DNA from 4 places in the Enterobacter cancerogenus genome. Region 2 is predicted to be linked to each of the others. Evidence: predicted binding sites of a transcription regulator. Region 2 holds the regulator's gene; each other region holds the start of a gene.
The links. The regulator CRP, encoded in region 2, controls carbon source genes, mostly activating them, when cyclic AMP is high. The targets are predictions, from matches to a motif close to ATGTGANNNNNNTCACAT.
Positions count from the first base shown of each region.

Region 1 (5,810 bases), 1.2 Mb from region 2:
GGTGACCAGGTGCAGGGCGATAAACCCGGCCTCATCCTCCGCCAGCTCAACGTTAAGGCGTTTGGCAATAATGGCCCTTGCCTCCTGCCCCAGTTCGAACTCCTTTGGATACAGCCGCCTGATGTCCCACAGCAGCACGTTTTTGATTGCCAGCCCTTTTTTCTGACGCTCAATCGCAAAGAAGCAGTGGTCCGTCAGGGTGATATACAAACTGTCCTGCAATTTGCCCAGCCGCTGCGCCGCCAGCCCAATGATGCGGTTGCAGGTGGTCATAACTTCCAGCGGGATCTGGTTCAGCAACTCACCCAAACGCCGTACCAGCTCGTCGCTTTGCAGAGCAAAGACTTTTTCAATCAGCGCGGTATCCAGCGCGTCACCCATGCGCTTCTGAAAGGCCAGCCCACGCCCCATCACCACCTGTTCGCGCCCGCGCTCATCCAGAACAACCACCACATTATTATTCAGAATCTTGGCGATTTTCATCGGAACCCCAGAAACAAAAAAACCTGACCTCCGGCAGAAGCCAGAAAATCAGGTTTTGCCTGCCTAAGCAGTAACAATCCAGTTCTGGCACTCTATCAGTTTCATTCGTAGCCTCAATCTGTCACGCGTAAAAACGTGATGCAGATCGTGCTTGTCAGGGCGATATCAGAAGGTCACCACGGTTTTGAGCTCGGTGACCCATGCATCCTGAGTACGTGAAACGCCGCCCGGATGGTGCCAGTACTGAATACCCGGCTGAAGCTCAAGCCAAGCAACGGGACGGAAACGATAGTAAAACTCACCGTTGAGGGAATGGCCGGGGACCGGATGATACGCCGGGTCGTTATAGTCTGCGACGCCGTTCAGGGCATTCATCTCACGCTGGTTACGCGCGTACTGATTGCTCATGTCTATCCAGGTCAAACCAAAGCCTATCCAGTCTTCCGGACGGGCATCAAACAGCCCACGATAGCGCAGCGAGGCGGCATAGACCTGATGCATATAGTTGCTGCGTTGATCGGCCAGGCTCATGCTGACAGAGGTACTTAACCCGCGGTTTAGATCGTCGTGATGCTGCGTGAGCTGCTGGTTCAGACCGGCGTACATAAACCACGTCCGGTTGTGATGATCATATCCGTCCGGGTCGGTCGCACCCGCCCCGCCGGATTTCCCGCGATAAAGATCGGTTTGCGATGCATTGGTAAACACCACGCCCAAATTGTACGCGCCCGGCAGACCGTTAATCAGCGGACGGGCGTCGATCTCGACCGGCAGTAATACTCCTTTGCTGCCCTTCGTTGACCAACTCCAGGCGTGGCTGCGGCTTGCGGCATTGGGATTTTGCTCCATCACGCCGCCTTTCAACGTGACGGTAGGCGTCACTTTATACTCCAGCGTGGTGCCCCATGTATGCACGTTCCAGTTGTTCCAGGTGAGCGAGTTGGCCGATTTTCCGCCGCACTGGGAAAGCATCTGGAAGTCACACGGGATGATCTGATCGAAGGTCTGTACCTTGTTCATCATCCCCACCCGCCAGGTAAGACGCCGATCGTCAAAGCTTCTGGCGAAGGTCAGCCAGCCCAGGCGCGTAATCGACTGTCCGCCCCAGCTTTCCTGGGTCAGATCGTTAAAGTTTACCCGCGGGTCCTGCAGGCGTTTAGTGGTGAGATCGTCATTGTGGTTGCGGTTAACGATATTGCCTTCGATCCGCGCGTCCGGTATGCCGGTCCATCGCGCCAGGTCCTGGTTGAAGGTCAGCGCAAACTGATCGATATAGGCCACATGGGTATCATGGTTGTAGCCACCCCCGCCGTTCGAGGCAATTTCATTCAGATAACCGAGATTATAGGTAAACCCGTTATCGTTAAGGATCTTTCGTATTCCGAGCATGTCACCGAGAATCGGATCCGGTGGAGCCTCGAAGCCTAATACGGTTCCGTTCCATTCCTGCGCCATCGACAACGAGGAAAACGTCAATATGGCGAGCGCGCACAACTTACAGGGAATAATTTTATATTCCATCATAACCACCTGTGAAAGAGTATTAGTGCGTAACCGGTCGCAGGAAATTTTTTAATTTCCTGTCGCGATCTGTTTATTAATTTCTTTGAATAGTGTTAAGCCAGGTTTTTCTCCTGCGTAAATGACAGGCAAAAAAAAACCTAAGCGTTCCACAGCGGCGTATGCTGCGGAACGCTTAGGTTTTGCCTGTTAACCAGTAACAATCCTGCGTTGAAAACAGTGGCACCTTAACACCGTCGCGCCACGTTGAAAACCTTCGATGTTTTCTTATTTAAAAAATTGTGAGCAAATTAACGCTTATTATTTTGACTGAATTACCCGCGCGATATCCGCCGACGTTTGCAGCGTACGGATCTCCTGAAATAATCCCAGTGCCTCGTCGTATTCTTTACGCAAATAGCTAAGCCACTGTTTAATGCGTGCGACGTGATATAAACCGGTGTCACCCTGCTTTTCCAGGCGGCTGTATTTTTGCAGCAGCGCCACGACGTCGGCCCAGGGCATCCGCGGCGCGTTATATTTCACCACCCGGCTAAGGTTCGGCACGTTCAGCGCTCCACGGCCAATCATCACCGCGTCACAGCCCGTCGCTTTCAGGCAGGCCTGGGCGCTCTCGTAATCCCAGATTTCACCGTTAGCGATAACCGGTATGGTGAGCCGCTGGCGGATCTCACCGATGGCCTGCCAGTTGATGCGCTCCGCTTTGTAGCCATCCTCTTTGGTACGGCCATGCACCACCAGCTCGGTTGCCCCGGCCTGCTGTACCGCATCGGCGATTTCAAACTGGCGCGCGCCGCTGTCCCAGCCCAGGCGCACTTTAACCGTTACCGGCAGATGCGACGGCACGGCTTCACGCATGGCTTTTGCGCCGCGATAGATAAGCTCAGGATCTTTTAACAGCGTCGCCCCACCGCCGCTGCCGTTGACCATTTTCGACGGGCAGCCACAGTTGAGATCGACGCCGTAAGAGCCGAGCTCTACGGCACGGGCGGCGTTTTCTGCCAGCCATTCGGGATACTGGCCCAACAGCTGGATGCGCACCAGCGTACCGGAGGAGGTCCGGCTCTGGTTGTGCAGCTCAGGGCAGAGTCGGTGAAAAGATTTTACCGGCAACAGCATATCGACCACGCGTAAAAACTCCGTCACGCAGAGATCGTAATCGTTCACCTCGGTCAGAAGTTCGCGCACGAGAGAATCGAGCACGCCTTCCATTGGGGCCAGTAAAACACGCATGCAGAGTACCTGTGAAAAAAGACGCGCTATGGTATCTGCTCGCAGGGTCAGTGGGAAGCCCGGAGGTTAATCCGGGATCGTTTCTTCAGGACGCAGGGTGAGCACCTCAAATCCGTCTGCGGTAACCGCAATGGTATGCTCCCACTGCGCCGACAATTTTTTATCGCGCGTCACCACCGTCCAGCCATCTTTTTTAGTCTTGATGCGGCTGTCGCCCTGGTTGACCATCGGCTCGATAGTAAACACCATCCCCTCTTTCAGCATCGCACCTTCGCCCGGTTTGCCGTAATGCAGCACCTGCGGCTCCTCGTGCATCTCTTTGCCGATACCGTGGCCGCAGTACTCACGCACCACGCTGTAGCCGTTGCTTTCAACGTGCGACTGAATAGCGTGGCCGATATCCCCGAGCGTCGCGCCGGGCTTCACCGCCTTGATCCCTTTCCACATCGCTTCGTAGGTTTTTTTCACCAGCCGACGCGCCAGCGGTGAAACATCGCCAATCAGATACATTTTGCTGGAATCGGCAATCAGGCCCTCTTTTTCAAGGGTGATATCAACGTTCACAATTGAACCGGACTTCAGATGTTCAGACTCTTTAGGAATGCCGTGGCAGACCACCTCGTTGACGGAGGTGTTAAGCACATAAGGAAAATCATACTGCCCCTTACTGGCCGGGCGAGCCTGAAGCGTATCGACGATAAACGCCTCAACACGGTTGTTTATCGCCATGGTGGTCACGCCGGGCGCGATAAATCCGTCTAACATGGTAAAGACGGAGGCTAACAGTTCCCCGGCGTGGCGCTGTCTGACGAGCTCATCGGCGGTTTTAATGATGATTGACGGCATAGATCGTCTCCTGTGCAGCCTGTTAATCGTTTGATTCATAAATGAAACTAATACTGGCATGCAAACGGGCTGCTGTCCATTTGGTGAAATGCCCAACGTTCCCTTTCGGAATGTCTGGTATTCTCAAATTTCATGATGTGATCCGTGGCACACTTCTGGGTTTAATTGTATGATGAATGCGTTTCTTCAAGGACTTTTACCATGAGCAAATCATTGAATACTGTCTGGCAATATCTGCGCGCATTCGTCCTGATTTACGCCTGTCTCTATGCCGGGATCTTTATCGCCTCGCTGCTGCCCATCACGATCCCCGGCAGCATTATCGGCATGCTGATCCTGTTTGTGCTGCTGGCGCTGCAGGTGCTACCCGCAAAGTGGGTCAACCCCGGTTGCTTCGTACTTATCCGCTATATGGCGCTGCTGTTCGTGCCTATCGGCGTGGGGGTGATGCAGTATTTCGATTTGCTCAAAGCGCAGTTCGGCCCGATTGTGGTCTCCTGCGCGGTCAGTACGCTGGTGGTATTGCTGGTGGTGAGCTGGAGTTCGCATCTGGTACACGGCGAACGTAAAGTGGTCGGGCAAAAAGGAACCAAACAATGATAGCCAATATCTGGTGGTCGCTGCCGTTAACCCTGGTGGTCTTCTTCGCCGCGCGTAAACTGGCCGCACGTTTTAAGATGCCGCTGCTTAACCCGCTGCTGGTGGCGATGGTGGTGATTATTCCTTTCCTGATGCTCACCGGCATTCCTTACGAACGCTACTTTGCCGGGAGCAAAATATTAAACGATTTGCTGCAGCCTGCCGTCGTGGCGCTGGCGTTTCCTTTATATGAACAGCTGCACCAAATCCGCGCCCGCTGGAAATCCATCATTACCATCTGTTTTTTGGGCAGCCTGGTGGCGATGATCACCGGCACATCGGTAGCGCTGCTGATGGGCGCATCGCCCGAGATTGCCGCCTCCATTATGCCTAAATCCGTCACCACGCCGATTGCCATGGCAGTGGGCGGCAGCATCGGTGGGATCCCGGCCATCAGCGCCATGTGCGTGATCTTCGTGGGTATCCTGGGGGCGGTGTTTGGCCACACCCTGCTTAATGTGATGAAAATTCATACTAAAGCCGCGCGGGGTCTGGCGATGGGTACCGCCTCACACGCGCTGGGTACCGCGCGCTGTGCCGAAATGGATTATCAGGAGGGCGCATTCAGCTCCCTGGCGCTGGTCATCTGCGGGATCATGACCTCGCTGATTGCCCCGTTCCTCTTCCCGGTGATCCTGGCCGTGGTGGGCTAAAATTTTGCGATGCGTCGCGCAAATTTCATTTTGATTTCATAAGTTGCATACATTATGAGAAGTGGATCACATATTAAGGCCCATCGGCTCCGTACACTACCGATCCATTAACCTTGATGAGGCAACGCCATGCACCCACGTTTTCAAACAGCTTTCGCCCAGCTTGCAGAGAATTTGCAATCAGCCCTGGCCCCGGTTCTGGCGGATACGCATTTCCCCGCCCTGCTGACGGCGGAGCAGGTCACGACGCTTAAACAAGCCACGGGACTGGACGAAGACGAACTGGCTTTTGCACTGCTGCCACTGGCTGCCGCCTGCGCCCGCGCCGATCTCTCCCACTTCAACGTTGGCGCCATCGCGCGCGGCGTCAGCGGCGTCTGGTACTTCGGCGGGAACATGGAGTTCCTCGGGGCCACCATGCAGCAAACCGTTCAC
Region 1 is NZ_CP077290.1:4,358,279-4,364,088, reverse strand. Features, by position in the region: gene licT (BglG family transcription antiterminator LicT) at 1-483, opposite strand, end outside; gene I6L58_RS20635 (carbohydrate porin) at 649-1,938, opposite strand; gene dusC (tRNA dihydrouridine(16) synthase DusC) at 2,305-3,237, opposite strand; gene map (type I methionyl aminopeptidase) at 3,304-4,083, opposite strand; gene I6L58_RS20620 (CidA/LrgA family protein) at 4,285-4,683, shown strand; gene I6L58_RS20615 (CidB/LrgB family autolysis modulator) at 4,680-5,375, shown strand; gene cdd (cytidine deaminase) at 5,505-5,810, shown strand, end outside.
Region 1: I6L58_RS20620 (CidA/LrgA family protein) is a predicted target of CRP. The motif match lies at 4,219-4,236, and genes of this name have one in related genera.

Region 2 (5,810 bases):
CAGGCTCGGTGATCATGTTCAGCCAGGCCGGTGTGGCGTGGCGACGACCGTGCGGATCGTGGCCCATGTTTGGCGCGCCGCCGAAGCCGGAAAGACGCCCGCGGGTCACGGTTGAGGAGTTAGCGTAGCCGTCCACCTGGAGGGTGGAGCCAATAAACATATCCACCGCATACTGGCCTGCCAGCTGGCAGAAAGCGCGGTTGGAACGCATGGAGCCGTCGGCACCGGTAAAGAAGATGTCCGGACGGGCGCGGATGTACTCTTCCATCCCCAGCTCGCCGCCGAAGCAGTGCACGCTTTCCACCCAGCCGCTTTCAATCGCCGGGATCAACGTTGGATGCGGGTTCAGGGTCCAGTGCTTACAGATTTTGCCCTTCAGGCCGAGCTGTTCGCCGTAGGTCGGCAGCAGCAGCTCAATCGCTGCGGTGTTAAAGCCGATCCCGTGGTTGAGGGACTGCACCTGATGTTCCGCGTAGATGCCCTTAATCGCCATCATCGCCATCAGGATGTGTTCCTGTTTGATCAGGCGCGGGTCGCGGGTGAACAGCGGTTCAATAAAGAACGGCTTGTCGGCCACTACCACGTAGTCGATCCAGGAGCCTGGAATATCCACGCGCGGCAGATCGCATTCGTCGTCCACCAGCTCGTTCACCTGTGCGATGACGATCCCGTCGTGGAACGCGGCGGCTTCAACCAGCGCCGGGGTATCTTCGGTGCTCGCCCCGGTATACAGGTTGCCTTTGCGGTCCGCTTTGAAACCGGCGATGAGCGCAACGTTCGGAGAAAGATCGACATACAGGCGTGAATAGAGCTCGATGTAGGTGTGAATGGCGCCGATTTCGAGCTGGCCGTCTTCCAGCAGCTGCGAAATACGCAGGCTCTGGGTGCCGGAGAAAGAGAAGTCCAGCTTGCGGGCGATGCCTTTTTCAAAGATATCCAGATGTTCGCTGCGACCGACGCTTGGCATGATCATATGCAGGTCATGCACAATTTGCGGGTTGACGTCGGCGAGGGAGCGGGAAAGGAAATCGGCCTGTTTCTGGTTGTTACCTTCCAGAACGACTTTGTCGCCAGGCGCGATCAGTTTTTCCAGCATGGCGACGATATCGCCGGTGGGTAGTACCTTGCCCTGCACCGGTACGGATGCCAGACGGCGCGCTTTTTCCGTGCGTCGTGTGTTCCATTGCCGGGTAGGTGTTTGCCCAGATAACATTATTAACCTCCTGATTCAGCACATCATTCTGATTGCTTAACGTTGAGTAAAGTGTGCGCTCTGGTGAGAAAGGCATCAATTAAGCGTAGAGCGTAATCATTAGCCTGAGAGTAATAATCTCAGTAAAGAAATGTGATCGGGATCAGTTCATGTTTCGGAAAAACGGGCTAAACGGGGTACAATTCGGAAGATATCGTAAATAACAGACAATAATTAGCATCGCCGTTATGACCCAAATAATCCCGTCCGACTTTGAGATAGCCGCTGAAGAACGCGCCGAATTCGTGCCTATGCGCGGCGTGGCGAACCCTCATCTGCAAACCATGCTGCCGCGCCTGATCCGTCGCAAGGTGCAGTTCACCCCACACTGGCAACGGCTCGATTTGCCGGACGGCGACTTTCTGGATCTGGCCTGGAGCGAAGATCCCGATCAGGCGCGCCACAAGCCGCGCCTGGTGGTATTTCATGGTCTGGAAGGCAGCCTGCACAGCCCTTACGCGCACGGGTTAATCCAGGCGGCAAAAGCACGCGGCTGGCTCGGTGTGGTGATGCACTTTCGCGGATGCAGCGGCGAGCCAAACCGTCAGAAACGCATTTATCACTCCGGTGAGACCGAAGACGGCACCTGGTTTTTACACTGGCTGCGCGACAGTTTCGGCACCGTGCCGACGGCCGCCGTCGGGTATTCGCTGGGCGGTAACATGCTGGCCTGCCTGCTGGCGAAAGAGAGCGACGCGGTTCCGCTGGACGCCGCCGTCATCGTCTCCGCGCCGTTTATGCTGGAGCAGTGCAGCTACCATATGGAAAAAGGCTTTTCCCGGGTCTATCAGCGCTATCTGCTTAACCTGCTGAAGGCCAACGCCGCCCGTAAGCTGAAGGCCTACCCGGACACGCTGCCTATCAGCCTGCAGCAACTCAAGCGGGTGAAGCGTCTGCGGGAGTTTGATGATCTGATTACCTCAAAAATTCACGGCTTTGCCGACGCGATTGACTATTATCGTCAGTGCAGCGCCATGCCGCTGCTGAATCAAATTACAAAGCCGACGCTGATTATTCACGCGAAGGACGATCCGTTTATGGATCACCACTCCATTCCGTCGCCCGGGCATTTACCGGCAAACGTGCAGTATCAGCTCACCGAGTACGGCGGGCACGTCGGCTTTGTCGGCGGCACGCTGCGTCGGCCAAAAATGTGGCTTGAGACGCGCATTCCTGACTGGTTAACGACTTATCTGGACGGTATAAAATGATTATTCCCTGGCAGGATCTCTCTCCCGAAACGCTCGATAATCTGATTGAAAGCTTTGTATTGCGGGAAGGCACCGATTATGGTGAACATGAACGTTCGCTTGAACAAAAGGTCAGCGATGTGAAACGCCAGCTGAAAAGCGGCGACGTGGTGCTGGTGTGGTCCGAACTGCATGAGACGGTCAATATCATGCCCCGCAACGCGTTTCACGGCTGACCGCTAAACCTTTTCAGTCAGGGAGTTGCTATGTCTGCCAGACATCCGGTTATTGCCGTCACGGGTTCGAGCGGTGCGGGAACCACCACCACCAGCCTCGCCTTTCGCAAGATTTTCGCCCAGCTCAATCTCCGGGCAGCTGAGGTAGAGGGCGACAGCTTTCACCGCTATACGCGTCCGGAAATGGACATGGCCATCCGCAAGGCGCGCGATTTGGGGAAACACATTAGCTACTTCGGCCCGGAGGCGAATGACTTCGGCCTGCTGGAGCAGACCTTTGCGGAATATGGCTTGAGCGGTAAAGGGCAATCCCGTAAATATCTTCATACCTATGACGAAGCCGTACCCTGGAACCAGGTGCCGGGCACCTTTACGCCCTGGCAGCCGCTGCCGGAACCCACCGACGTGTTGTTTTATGAAGGGCTGCATGGCGGCGTGGTCACGCCACAGCACGACGTGGCGCGCCATGTTGACCTGCTGGTGGGCGTGGTGCCGATTGTTAACCTGGAGTGGATCCAGAAGCTGACGCGCGACATCAGCGAACGTGGTCATTCGCGCGAGGCGGTGATGGACTCGGTGGTGCGCTCGATGGAAGATTACATTAACTTCCTGACGCCGCAGTTCTCCCGCACCCATATCAACTTCCAGCGCGTGCCGACGGTAGACACCTCCAACCCGTTCGCCGCCAAAACCATTCCGTCGCTGGACGAGAGCTTTGTGGTCATCCATTTCCGCAATCTGGACGGGATTGACTACCCGTGGCTGCTGGCGATGCTGCAGGGGTCGTTTATTTCACATATCAATACGTTGGTGGTGCCGGGCGGAAAAATGGGGCTGGCGATGGAGTTAATCATGACGCCGCTGGTGCAGCGGTTGATGGAAGGCAAGCAGATCGCGTGAGTTGTTTTGCCCGGTGGCGCTGCGCTCCGGGCCTACGATCGTGCTTTTGTAGGGCGGGTCAGCGAAGCGCCACCCGCCAAAAGATTAGGCCTCAATCACTTCATACGAATGGGTAATATTCACCGCTTTCTCAAGCATTAACGCCACAGAGCAGTACTTCTCCGCAGACAGGTCAACCGCGCGCGACACCGCCGCGTCTTTCAGGTCTTTACCCGTGACAATAAAGTGCAGATTGATATGCGTGAACAGGCGTGGCGCCTCTTCGCGGCGTTCAGACGTGAGCTTCACTTCGCAATCGGTCACGTCGTGACGGCCTTTTTGCAGGATCGACACCACGTCGATAGCGCTGCATCCCCCCGCCGCCATCAGCACCATTTCCATAGGGCTTGGGGCTTTATCGCCGGAGTTACCGTCCATCAAAATTTGGTGGCCTGATGCAGACTCGCCCAGGAACGTCAGCCCTTCTACCCACTTTACACGCGCTTGCATATTCATTAACTCCAACGTTGCATTTTTGGTGACAGAGTACGCGCGCGTTACATTTCACGCAACGGAAGGCGACCTGCATCATGCTGAAGCGAGACACCAGGAGACACGCGTCAAAAGCTATGCTAAAACACTCAGGATGCTACAGTAATACATTGACGTTACACATGTATGCAGAGGACATCAAACTTTACTGGCTGCGAAACGTTACGACAGCCGACTTCCCAGGGTATGGGTAAGAATTCGATTGCAACCCCAGAGTCAGGATGCGATTTATGGCTCTGGTGACAGCTTATAACAGAGGATAACAGCGCATGGTGCTTGGCAAACCGCAAACAGACCCGACTCTCGAATGGTTCTTGTCTCATTGCCACATTCATAAGTACCCATCGAAGAGCACGCTGATTCACCAGGGTGAAAAAGCGGAAACGTTGTATTACATCGTCAAAGGCTCGGTGGCAGTGCTGATCAAAGATGAAGAAGGGAAAGAGATGATCCTTTCTTATCTGAACCAGGGCGATTTCATCGGTGAACTGGGCCTGTTTGAAGAGGGCCAGGAACGTAGCGCCTGGGTTCGTGCGAAAACCGCATGTGAAGTGGCTGAAATTTCTTACAAGAAGTTCCGTCAGCTGATTCAGGTAAACCCTGACATCCTGATGCGTCTCTCTTCCCAGATGGCTCGCCGTCTGCAGGTGACGTCTGAGAAAGTGGGCAACCTTGCCTTCCTCGACGTTACCGGCCGTATCGCGCAGACCCTGCTGAACCTGGCTAAACAGCCGGACGCGATGACCCACCCTGACGGCATGCAAATTAAAATTACCCGCCAGGAAATTGGTCAGATCGTTGGTTGCTCCCGTGAAACAGTGGGCCGTATCCTGAAAATGCTGGAAGACCAGAACCTGATCTCTGCCCACGGTAAAACCATCGTGGTCTACGGAACCCGTTAATTACGGTCAAACGGCGTGCCACCGCAAGGTGACACGCCGTTTTTGTCTCTACTCCCCATGTGGCGCAGGCTGATCTATCACCCGGAAGTTAACTACGCACTGCGGCAAACGCTGGTGTTGTGCCTTCCTGTGGCCGTGGGCCTGATCCTCGGTCATCTCCAGCAGGGTCTGCTGTTTTCCCTTGTGCCTGCCTGCTGCAACATTGCGGGCCTCGACACGCCGCATAAGCGCTTTTTCAAACGCCTGATCGTTGGCGGCTGCCTGTTTGCAGGCTGTAGCCTCGCGGTGCAGCTTCTGCTGGCCCGGGATATTCCGCTGCCGCTCATTCTGACCGTGCTGGCAATGACGCTCGGCGTGACTGCTGAAATCAGCTCGCTGCACGCCCGACTGCTGCCCGCCTCACTGATTGCCGCCATCTTTACGCTGAGCCTGGCGGGCAATATGCCGGTGTGGGAGCCGCTGCTAATCTACGCCCTCGGCACGCTGTGGTACGGCGTATTCAACTGGTTTTGGTTCTGGCTGTGGCGGGAACAGCCGCTGCGCGAATCCCTGAGCCTGCTCTACGTGCAGTTGGCGGAGTACTGCGAGGCCAAATACACCCTGCTGACCCAGCACACCGATCCGGAAAAATCACTGCCGCCGCTGCTGACGCGACAGCAAAAGGTGGTGGATCTGATTGGCCAGTGTTACCAGCAGCTGCATATGCTTGCCGCCAATAAAAACCATGATTACAAGCGGCTGCTGCGCATCTTCCAGGTGGGGCTGGATCTGCAGGAGCACATCTCGGTCAGCCTGCATC
Region 2 is NZ_CP077290.1:3,114,454-3,120,263, reverse strand. Features, by position in the region: gene mdcA (malonate decarboxylase subunit alpha) at 1-1,213, opposite strand, end outside; gene I6L58_RS14635 (hydrolase) at 1,441-2,463, shown strand; gene I6L58_RS14630 (YheU family protein) at 2,460-2,678, shown strand; gene I6L58_RS14625 (phosphoribulokinase) at 2,709-3,578, shown strand; gene I6L58_RS14620 (OsmC family protein) at 3,663-4,067, opposite strand; gene crp (cAMP-activated global transcriptional regulator CRP) at 4,379-5,011, shown strand; gene I6L58_RS14610 (YccS/YhfK family putative transporter) at 5,069-5,810, shown strand, end outside.

Region 3 (5,810 bases), 2.3 Mb from region 2:
CGATGACCACCGATGCGCAAAAGCGTCTGGAAGCCATCGCCTCGCTGGAAGATCTCGGCGCCGGGTTCGCGCTGGCAACGCACGACCTAGAGATCCGCGGGGCGGGTGAACTGCTGGGCGAAGATCAGAGCGGATCGATGGAAACCATCGGCTTCTCGCTGTATATGGAGCTGCTGGAAAACGCCGTCGATGCGCTGAAGGCTGGTCGGGAACCGTCGTTGGAAGATTTAACCAGCCAGCAAACCGAAGTCGAGCTGCGGATGCCGTCCCTGCTGCCGGATGATTTTATTCCGGACGTGAATACCCGCCTGTCGTTCTACAAGCGTATTGCCAGCGCGAAAAATGAAGGCGAGCTGGAAGAGATCAAAGTCGAGCTGATCGACCGCTTTGGCCTGCTGCCGGACGCCGCGCGCAACCTGCTGGACATCGCCCGTCTGCGTCAGCAGGCGCAAAAGCTGGGCATTCGCAAGCTGGAGGGCAATGAGAAAGGCGGGATGATTGAGTTTGCCGAGAAAAACCATGTCGATCCGATGTGGCTGATCGGCCTGCTGCAAAAACAGCCTCAGCACTTCCGTCTGGATGGCCCGACGCGTCTGCGCTTTACGCAGGAGCTGGCCGAGCGTAAGAACCGCATGGAGTGGGTCCGTAACTTCATGCGTCAGCTTGAAGAGAACGCCATCGCCTGACCGGCACCACAGGCTCCCGGTAGCGCAACGCTGCCGGGAGCGACAATTTACAAACTCTTTGCACTTCGCCCGATCTTCCCGACACACCCATTGACCATAATTATGATTCACAGCTTATAAAATAATAACCTTATCATTTATATGGATTATGGTGATGATGATCTCTTCGCGTCTTATCCGCTGGATTACGTTGTCTGCGCTGATCGCAACTGTAGCCATTGCGTTACCCGCCCGGGCAAACACCTGGCCTCTCCCGCCCCCTGGCAGCAAACTTATCGGGGAAAATCGTTTTCACGTCGTGGAAAATAACGGCGGTTCGCTTGAGGCGATTGCTAAAAAATATAACGTTGGGTTCCTGGCGCTGCTTCAGGCCAACCCCGGCGTAGATCCTTATGTGCCTCGTGCCGGCAGCGTGCTGACGATCCCGCTCCAGACACTGCTGCCGGATGCGCCGCGCGAGGGGATCGTGATCAACCTTGCTGAGCTTCGGCTTTACTATTATCCACCGGGTAAAAACGAAGTGACCGTCTATCCTATCGGCATTGGGCAGTTGGGCGGCGACACGCTCACCCCAACGATGGTGACCACCGTCTCCGATAAACGGGCAAATCCGACGTGGACGCCAACGGCCAATATTCGCGCCCGCTACAAAGCGCAGGGTATCGAGCTTCCGGCGGTTGTGCCAGCAGGGCCCGATAACCCCATGGGACATCACGCGATCCGCCTCGCCGCCTACGGCGGTGTCTATCTGTTGCATGGAACCAATGCGGATTTCGGTATTGGGATGCGCGTCAGCTCCGGCTGTATTCGCCTTCGCGATGACGACATCAAGACGCTTTATAGCGAGATCACGCCGGGCACCAAAGTGAATATCATTAATACGCCGATTAAGGTTTCTGAGGAGCCTGGCGGCGTGCGGCTGGTCGAAATCCATCAGCCGTTATCGAAAAATATAGGTGACGATCCGCAAACCCTGCCCATCAATCTGAATGCTGCGATGGTAAGTTTTAAAACGAATGCCAGCACCGATGAGGCCGTGATGGGGAGAGCCATGGAGGTACGTTCAGGCATGCCGACTGACGTCACGCGGCACCACAATATTGCGCAACAGTCGATGTAAGACCCAACGAAAAACGCCCTGCATATGCAGGGCGTTTTTTATAGCAGTGGCATAAATGAGGGTTTAGCCAGGCTTATTTGTAGATGACCGCAGTACCGTGGAGGGTGTTAGGACCGGTCACTGAGGTGATGCGGAAAGATTTTGCACCCATTTCATCCGCTTTCTGCGCCAGCTGATCTTCCAGTGAACCCAGGTTAGTCCCGGCATTCGCGGAGATGGTGCCCACTTTCTGCTGGTCAGCAGGGGTGGATTGCACTTCAACAGCGGCGAAGCTTGCGAAAGAGAGTGAACTCAGAACAGCGGCAGCGATGAGGGTTTTAACGTTTTTCATGTTTTTATACCTTTAGGCAGATGAATTGATGTCGTAAGTTATTTACTTAACGATCGATAGGTAAATGATAGATGTGATCCAGGTCACACGTCAACCCATTTTTATAACGACCATTAAATAAATTTAAATTCCGTTATTATTCATATCGATAGGATTAATTTATTTTTAAGCAAACAGCGCTGGTCCCGGCTGTGGTTTATTTTTATAATGGTCATTCAACAAACCAACAGAGGACCAACGGCAATGACAACCGATGTCACGAGTTGTGCGAAGAAAAGCCGTGGCCGACCAAAAGTGTTCGACAGGGATGCGGCGCTGGATAAGGCCATGACGCTCTTCTGGCAGCACGGGTACGAGGCAACGTCGCTTTCGGACCTGGTGGAAGCTACCGGAGCCAAAGCGCCGACGCTGTACGCGGAGTTTACGAATAAAGAGGGGCTGTTCCGGGCGGTTCTGGATCGATACATCTCCCGTTTTGCGGCGAAGTACGAAGCGCAGCTGTTCTGTGAAGAAAAATCCGTTGAGCAGGCGCTGCGGGACTACTTCACCGCCATCGCCACCTGCTTCACCAGCAAAGAGACCCCTGCCGGGTGTTTTATGATCAACACCTCTGCCACCCTCGCGGCCTCGTCTACAGAGATCGCCAACACGGTGAAATCGCGCCATGCGATGCAGGAGGAGACGCTGAGCACGTTCCTTGCCCAGCGCCAGCAGCGCGGCGAGATCCCCGCGCATTGCCGCCCACAGGCGCTGGCGCAATACTTAAGCTGCATTCTGCAGGGCATGTCGATCAGCGCCCGCGAAGGCGCTGGCCTGGAAAAACTGCAAAGCATCACCCAGACCACGCTGCGCCTGTGGCCTGAACTTCTCAAGCTGTAATCTTAAGGGCGGTTCTCCGCCCTTTCTGTTTTCTTCTTTCCCACGTCGTCAACGAGTTCAGGGATGCTACCGGGCAACCGACCCCGGGTATGAACATGCCTGCCGTGCGGGTGTTGTGGCAGATGGCTTAATGAATATCGTGCCAAAAAAAAGCTCCTCAGCCTGAGAGCGTGAGGAGCTAAGTTCAGAGAAGATCTTTTTTACGCTTTGTTGTTCAGGATCAGCTGACCATTTCCGTCCAGCGGGATCTGGGTGCCGGGGTCTTTATCCATGCGGATTTTGCCCTGCTGGTCGCCGATTTTGTAGGTGACATCGTAACCCAGCATTTTCTCGGATTTGTCATAGACGGTTTTACAGCGCTGCTGGGTTGTGGTGTAGGTGTCGTTATCCTGCATCGCACCCTGCACCTGATTCCCTGCATAGCCACCGCCCAACGCGCCGACAACGGTAGCCACGTCTTTACCGCGACCGCCACCAAACTGATGGCCAATTACGCCGCCTGCAACCGCGCCGAGAACAGAACCGGCAATACGGTTTTCATCCTGTACGGGACGACGGTGGGTAACCGCAACGTTGCGGCACTCCTGACGGGGCGTTTTGACCGTCTCTTTAATGGGCATTGCGGAAACCACTTGCGCATACTGCGGGCCACGTTCAAACACGTTGAGACTGGCAACCGCAGCCACACCTAACGCAGCCGCTACGCCAATCCCTATACCCGCCAACATTGATTTATTCACGGGACATCCTCCTTTGTTGCTATTGGTAACAATTTTGCAATCAATGGCTGGGCTCGCCAATAAGACAAAGGCGTAAAAACGCGGTGTGCAGGAGGGATATATCGGATTTAGGAGAACTCTTAAGCGCTTGAAGGGCACTGGACAGCATGATATGCTAAAAAATCCCTCCGGAGGACCCGGAGGGATAATACGATTAGTGCAGCTTCAGACGCGGGCGAATAACCCGGTTGATGCGTCCAACCAGCATCATCAGGCCGGTTTTGAAGTAGCCGTGCAGCGCAATCTGGTGCATACGGTAGAGTGAGATATACACAAAGCGCGCAATGCGCCCTTCTACCATCATCGAGCCACGCATCAGGTTACCCATCAGACTGCCGACGGTCGAGAAGTTAGAGAGCGACACCAGAGAGCCGTGGTCTTTGTAGACATACGCCTTCATCGGTTTGCCTTTACGCTGCGCCAGGATGTTGTGCAGCACCAGGCTTGCCATCTGGTGCGCGGCCTGAGCACGCGGAGGAACGAACCCGCCTTCCGGGCGCGCGCAGGAGGCACAGTCGCCGATGGCGTAAATGTCCGGATCGCGCGTGGTTTGCAGCGTAGGCTCCGTCACCAGCTGATTAATACGGTTCGTTTCCAGCCCGCCGATATCTTTCATGAAATCAGGCGCTTTAATCCCTGCCGCCCAGACCATCAGATCCGCTTCGATGTACTCGCCGTCTTTGGTGTGCAGACCACCCGCATCGGCGCTGGTGACCATGGTTTGCGTCAGCACGCGTACGCCGAGTTTGGTCAGCTCGCTGTGCGCTGCGCCGGAAATGCGCGGCGGCAGCGCCGGCAAAATGCGTTCGCCCGCCTCAACCAGCGTCACGTTCAGCGCATCGTTCGTCAGGCCTTTGTAGCCGTAGCTGTGCAGTTGTTTCACCGCGTTGTGCAGTTCAGCAGACAGCTCAACGCCCGTCGCGCCCCCGCCCACAATCGCGATGTTAACCTTGCCGTTGGCACCCAGGTTATTGGTGTATTTCAGGAACAGATTGAGCATTTCCTGATGGAAACGACGCGCCTGATGCGGGTTGTCCAGGAAGATACAGTGATCTTTCACGCCCGGCGTATTGAAGTCGTTCGATGTACTGCCCAGCGCCATGACCAGCGTGTCATACGGCAGCTTGCGCTCAGGAACCAGCAGTTCGCCTTTGTCGTCGCGCAGCTCAGCCAGCGTAATGGTTTTGCTCTCACGGTTGATATCCACCACGGATCCCAGCTGGAACTGGAAATGATGATTACGCGCGTGTGCCAGATAGCTCAGGGCATCCACGCCCTCATCCAGCGATCCGGTCGCCACTTCGTGCAGCAGTGGTTTCCACAGATGGCTATGGTTACGATCTACCAGCGTAATTTTGGCTTTCTTACCGCGACCCAGCTTTTTGCCCAGCTGCGTCGCCAGCTCCAGCCCGCCAGCACCACCGCCTACAATCACTATTTTTTTCAATGGTGTAGTCAACGCGACCCCCTAAATTATTAACCAATTGTTAATTAAAAGTTATGAAAATAACCCTTAATTAACAACAGGTTACAGCACTGAAACCATTCAAGTGCATTGAGGATAACACGTCAGGCGCATTGGTCATACCAAAATTGATATGCATCAAGTTTTGATGGCTTAAAAGTAGACAAGTCTGATAAAAAAGAAAGCCCGGCACGCTTTCGCGACCGGGCCTGAGGCTTTTAGAGGACTGGTTAGCCCAGCGTTTTGAAGGCTTTTATGCGCTGCAGATGCGGGGAAATGTTTTTGAACTTGTGGGTTTGTTCATCGTCCCAGACGATCTCATAGAAGTGATGCAGCATCTCCGCTGAACGCTGGCTGTCCAGCGCTTCGTCATGACGCGAGAGGATCGCCAGACAACGATCGCGATTCTTTTCACGGAAATTACTAACGCATTTCGTCGCGATATCGGCGTATTCCTCCGGGCGGTCAATCTTGCCTTCCATATTCTCGTTCGGGAACAGGTTTGGATTGAAAATGACCTGACGAATATCGCACAAAAATCCGATGCGCT
Region 3 is NZ_CP077290.1:809,023-814,832, forward strand. Features, by position in the region: gene mfd (transcription-repair coupling factor) at 1-686, shown strand, start outside; gene ldtC (L,D-transpeptidase LdtC) at 841-1,806, shown strand; gene bhsA (multiple stress resistance protein BhsA) at 1,880-2,137, opposite strand; gene comR (TetR family copper-responsive transcriptional repressor ComR) at 2,381-3,016, shown strand; gene I6L58_RS03805 (glycine zipper 2TM domain-containing protein) at 3,217-3,756, opposite strand; gene I6L58_RS03810 (NAD(P)/FAD-dependent oxidoreductase) at 3,950-5,254, opposite strand; gene ycfP (alpha/beta hydrolase YcfP) at 5,491-5,810, opposite strand, start outside.
Region 3: bhsA (multiple stress resistance protein BhsA) is a predicted target of CRP. The motif match lies at 2,209-2,226, and genes of this name have one in related genera.

Region 4 (5,810 bases), 230 kb from region 2:
CCGTCCAACACCAGCCAGTCGAAACCGGCAAGACCCAGCACTTCGGTACTGATGGGGTTCGCCAGCGCAGACCAGCAGCCAATCTGGATCTGGTGTGCCGCGAGGGCCGCTTTAAATTTGTTCGGGAAGATATCGTTACTCATCGCTTATACCTTTGCTTATTTCTGCAATTCCATACGTTTGATGTCGCCTACCACAAACAGGTAGCAAACCATCGCCATCAACGCTGAACAGCCCACGAATACCAGCGCCGCGTTGAACGAATGCAGCTCGCTGACCAGATAACCAATGACCAGCGGCGTCGCGATAGACGCCACGTTACCAAAGACGTTAAATACCCCACCGCACAGGCCGACAATCTCTTTTGGTGCGGTGTCGGAAATGACCGGCCAACCGAGTGCACCAAATCCTTTACCGAAGAAGGCCAGCGCCATCAGCGCTACCACAAGCGTGGTGTTATCGGTGTAATTACACAGGATGATGGAGGACGCCAGCAGCATGCCCAGCACAATCGGCAGCTTACGCGCCAAGGTGATCGACTTGCCCTGCTTAATCAGATAGTCCGAGAACACTCCGCCGAGCACGCCACCGGCAAACCCGCACAGCGCCGGAATAGAGGCCACCAGGCCCACTTTCAGAATCGACATGCCTTTTTCCTGCACCAGATAAATCGGGAACCAGGTGAGGAAGAACCAGGTGATGGTGTTGATAAAGTATTGACCAAAAAAGACGCCCAGCATCATGCGATTGGTCAATAACTGTTTGATGTAATGGAGCTTAGGCCCGCTGGCAACCTGCGCGCCCGGCTTTTTATGATCCATATCCACCACGGCGCCGCCTTCAGTAATGAAGTTCAGCTCCTGCGCGGACATCCGCGGATGGTCGGTCGGGTTATGGATAAACTTCACCCAGATGCCCGTCAGGACAAAACCGATCGCGCCCATCACGGTGAACACATGTTCCCAGCCCCAGGCGAAGGTCAGCCAGCCCAGCAGCGGAGAGAAGATCGCCAGCGAGAAATACTGCGCGGCGTTAAACAACGCGGAGGCCGTCCCGCGCTCTTTGGTCGGGAACCAGGCCGCCACAATACGGGCGTTCGCCGGGAAGGACGGCGCTTCAGAGAAGCCGAGCATAAAACGCATGACAAACATCGACACGCCCGCCCAGGCCAGGGGGAAAACGTCCACAAAGCCCTGCAGGAAGGTGAACAGCGACCAGAAAAACAGGCTATAGGTATAGACCTTTTTGGAGCCAAACTTATCGAGAAGCCAGCCGCCGGGGATTTGCATCAGCAGGTAGGCCCAGCCGAATGCGGAGAAAATATATCCCATTGAGACGGCGCTAAGCTGCAGCTCTTTCGCCACTTCCGTACCGGCAATCGACAGCGTGGCACGGTCAGCGTAGTTAATGGCCGTCACGATAAAAATAATAAGCAGAATTAAATAGCGGGTAGGCATACCCTTTCTCGATTCTACGGTCGTATCCAGTATCATGTTTATTTCCTCGGGCACATCGGGAGTTTTATATTTATAATTTTAGGAAGAGTCTCTCCTGATTATTTATCGATAGCAGCTCATATCAGGTAATTAACCAGACGCAATGAAATCGTGATTCAGTATAGCCACCGTCCAATGGCATCACATTGGATTAACGCTCAATTATTACGGCAATTTTCAATAATGTTTTGAGCATATGCACAACGTACTGGGCGCTGATGCACAGAATCATCGATAACCTGCCGGGTGGCGTGTTCTCTCGCCTGACGAGGTGATCTTGATCACATTTTTATATCCCAGGTCCTGACATTCTTTATTTAGAAAGCAGCGTCTTTATTTCGACAATAAGAAAATAAATACACATCTGGCTGCATTTATTATCAGACACTTTGCTGGAGAATACTGAACAATGGCCGACATTGAAATTCGACAAGCATCGCCGACGGCGTTCTATATTAAAGTTCACGATACCGATAACGTGGCGATTATTGTCAACGACAACGGCTTAAAAGCGGGGACGCGTTTCCCGGACGGGCTGGAATTAATTGAGCATATTCCTCAGGGGCATAAAGTCGCACTGGTGGATATCCCCGCTCACGGTGAAATCGTGCGTTACGGCGAAGTGATTGGCTACGCGGCGCGGGCCATTGCGCAGGGAAGCTGGATTGAGGAGTCCCTGGTTGAGCTGCCAACCGCGCCGCCACTGAACACCCTGCCGCTGGCGACCCGCGTACCGGAGCCGCTGCCGCCGCTGGAAGGCTATACCTTTGAAGGCTACCGCAATGCGGACGGCAGCGTCGGCACCAAAAACCTGCTCGGTATTACCACCAGCGTGCACTGCGTGGCGGGCGTGGTGGATTACGTGGTGAAGATCATTGAGCGCGACCTGCTGCCGAAATACCCCAACGTCGACGGCGTGGTGGGTCTGAACCATCTCTACGGCTGCGGCGTAGCCATCAACGCCCCCGCTGCCGTGGTCCCGATTCGTACTATTCACAATATCGCCCTGAACCCCAACTTTGGCGGCGAGGTTATGGTGATTGGTCTGGGCTGTGAAAAACTCCAGCCTGAGCGCCTGCTCCAGGGCACCGAAGATGTCAAAGCCATTGCGGTCGACGACGCCAGCATCGTGCGCCTGCAGGACGAGCACCACGTCGGCTTTCGCTCAATGGTTGACGACATTCTTCAGGTGGCAGAGCGTCATCTCGACAAACTGAACATGCGCCAGCGCGAAACCTGTCCGGCTTCCGAGCTGGTAGTGGGCACCCAGTGCGGCGGCAGCGACGCGTTCTCCGGCGTGACCGCTAACCCGGCGGTCGGCTATGCGTCCGATTTGTTAGTGCGCTGCGGGGCGACGGTGATGTTCTCCGAAGTTACCGAAGTACGCGATGCCATTCATTTGCTCACGCCGCGCGCCGTCAATGAAGAGGTCGGCAAACGTCTGCTGGAAGAGATGGCCTGGTACGATAACTATCTTGATATGGGCAAAACCGATCGCAGCGCCAACCCCTCGCCGGGCAATAAAAAAGGCGGCCTGGCAAACGTGGTGGAAAAAGCCCTCGGTTCGATTGCGAAATCGGGCCAGAGCGCGATTGTCGAAGTGCTTTCGCCGGGCCAGCGCCCGACCAAACGCGGCCTGATCTATGCGGCAACCCCCGCCAGCGATTTTGTCTGCGGCACGCAGCAGGTGGCGTCAGGCATTACGGTACAGGTCTTCACCACCGGGCGCGGCACGCCGTACGGCCTGATGGCAGTACCGGTGATCAAAATGGCGACCCGCACCGAGCTGGCAAACCGCTGGTATGACTTAATGGATATCAACGCGGGCACTATCGCGACCGGGGAAGAGAGCATTGAGGAGGTGGGCTGGAAGCTGTTCCACTTTATTCTGGATGTGGCGAGTGGACGTAAGAAAACCTTCTCCGACCAATGGGGACTGCACAATCAGCTGGCGGTGTTTAACCCGGCGCCGGTGACGTGATTATTCCCCTCACCCTGCCCTCTCCCCAAAGGAGAGAGGGTGAAAATCGCACCGAACGGTTCCCTCTCCCTGTGGGAGAGGGTTAGGGTGAGGGGGAAAAGCCCTTTAAACCAGCACCACTTCAATCCCGCTCTTACGCAGCCCCTCCAGGCTTTCAACCGGTATCCCTTCGTCAACGATAATCATATCAATTCGCTGCGTATCGATGATTTTATGCAGGCTTGAGCGGTTAAACTTGCTTGAGTCAGTCACGACAATAATACGCTCGGCCACTTCGCACATTTTGCGGTTCAGGCGGGCCTCATCCTCGTTGTGCGTGCTCACGCCGCGATCGAGATCGATGGCATCAACCCCCAGGAACAGCAGGTCGAAATGGTAGTTTTGCAACGACTGTTCCGCCTGGTCGCCATAGAAAGATTGCGACTGGCGTCGCAGGTGTCCACCGGTCATCAGCAGTTCTACCCCATCCGCTTCCAGCAGGGCATTCGCAACGTTCATACCGTTCGTCATGGCAATCACATCCGTATGCTGGCGCAGCATGCGGGCTATTTCAAAGGTGGTGGTACCGGAGTCCAGAATAATGCGATGCCCCGGCTTCACCAGTCCGGCCGCGGCCTGGGCGATGCTGCGTTTCACCGCCGTGTTCAGCGAGCTTTTGTCCTCAACGGAAGGCTCGACCCCAGCGGCAGTGCCTTCGCAAATCAGTGCGCCGCCATAGGCGCGAACCGCAATCCCCTGCTTCTCAAGAAACGCCAGGTCGTTGCGGATGGTCACCGTCGACACGCCGTATAAAGAGGAGAGATCGTTCACCTGCACGCTTCCCTGCGCCCGCAACCGCTGAATAATGTGTTCTCGCCTTTCACTGGTCCCGGTGATGCGCTTCTCTGCGGAGGAATCGGTGCTGCTCATGCGAGCTCCTTAATCAATAAACTTTCGTTTCATTTCGTTTTATCTATTAACGCCTTTCTTTTACGAAAATGCAACCCCGCCACGGCCCCGTGGCGTCAGCACTTTTCGCGCTGAAACCTTTCATTATGTTTCTTTTGTGAAACAGATCGGAAAACTATTATCTTTCGTTTTATTTTTATACCACCATGATACAGTATCAAATGAAACAAAACGAAAGATTGACACCATCACCATCCGAAATGGAGAGGAAAGTGAAACATCTGACAGAAATGGTGAAGCAACATAAACGGGGGAATGCAAACGGGATTTATGCCGTCTGTTCCGCACATCCGCTGGTCCTTGAAGCCGCAATTCGATACGCCCAATTGCACCAGACACCGCTGCTGATCGAAGCCACCTCGAACCAGGTGGATCAGTTTGGCGGTTATACCGGCATGACGCCCGCCGATTTTCACGGGTTTGTCTGCCAATTGGCGGAGTCTCTTGGCTTCCCGTCGTCACAGCTGATCCTCGGCGGCGACCATCTGGGGCCAAACCGCTGGCAAAGCCTGCCTGCGGATCAGGCAATGGCCAATGCCGACGATCTGATCAGGTGCTATGTCGCAGCCGGTTTTAAAAAGATCCACCTCGATTGCAGCATGTCCTGCGAAGACGATCCGGTCCCGCTAACCGATGCCATTGTTGCCGAACGCGCGGCGCGTCTGGCAAAAATTGCCGAAGAGACCTGCCGCGCGCGGTTTGGCACCGCTGACCTGGTCTATGTCATCGGCACGGAAGTGCCGGTGCCCGGGGGTGCGCATGAAACGTTAAGCGAGCTGGACGTCACCACGCCCGAGGCAGCACGCGCCACGCTTGAGGCGCACCGTCACGCGTTCGAAAAGGAAGGATTAAATGCTATCTGGCCACGCATCATTGGCCTGGTGGTGCAGCCCGGCGTCGAATTCGACCACACCCAGGTGTGTGATTATCAGCCGCAAAAAGCCGTCGCGCTCAGTAAAATGGTAGAGGCTTACGACACCCTGGTGTTTGAGGCACACTCCACCGATTACCAGACGCCGCAGTCCCTGCGACAATTAGTGAACGATCACTTCGCGATCCTCAAAGTCGGCCCGGCGCTCACCTTTGCCCTGCGTGAAGCCTTGTTCTCTCTGGCCGCGATAGAAGAAGAGTTATTACCCGCCAAAGCCAGCTCTGGCCTGCGTCAGGTGCTGGAAAACGTCATGCTCGACCGCCCGGAATACTGGCAAAGCCACTACCACGGCGATGGCAACGCACGGCGTCTGGCACGTGGCTACAGCTATTCCGACCGCGTGCGCTACTACTGGCCAGACGGCCTGATTGACGATGCCTTCGCGCGGCTGGTGCGTAATCTGGCAGACGAACCTATCCCCCTGCCGCTTATCAGCCAATATCTGCCGTTGCAG
Region 4 is NZ_CP077290.1:3,341,260-3,347,069, reverse strand. Features, by position in the region: gene garL (2-dehydro-3-deoxyglucarate aldolase) at 1-143, opposite strand, end outside; gene I6L58_RS15850 (MFS transporter) at 159-1,493, opposite strand; gene garD (galactarate dehydratase) at 1,906-3,477, shown strand; gene I6L58_RS15840 (DeoR family transcriptional regulator) at 3,583-4,386, opposite strand; gene kbaZ (tagatose-bisphosphate aldolase subunit KbaZ) at 4,626-5,810, shown strand, end outside.
Region 4: garD (galactarate dehydratase) is a predicted target of CRP. The motif match lies at 1,766-1,783, and genes of this name have one in related genera.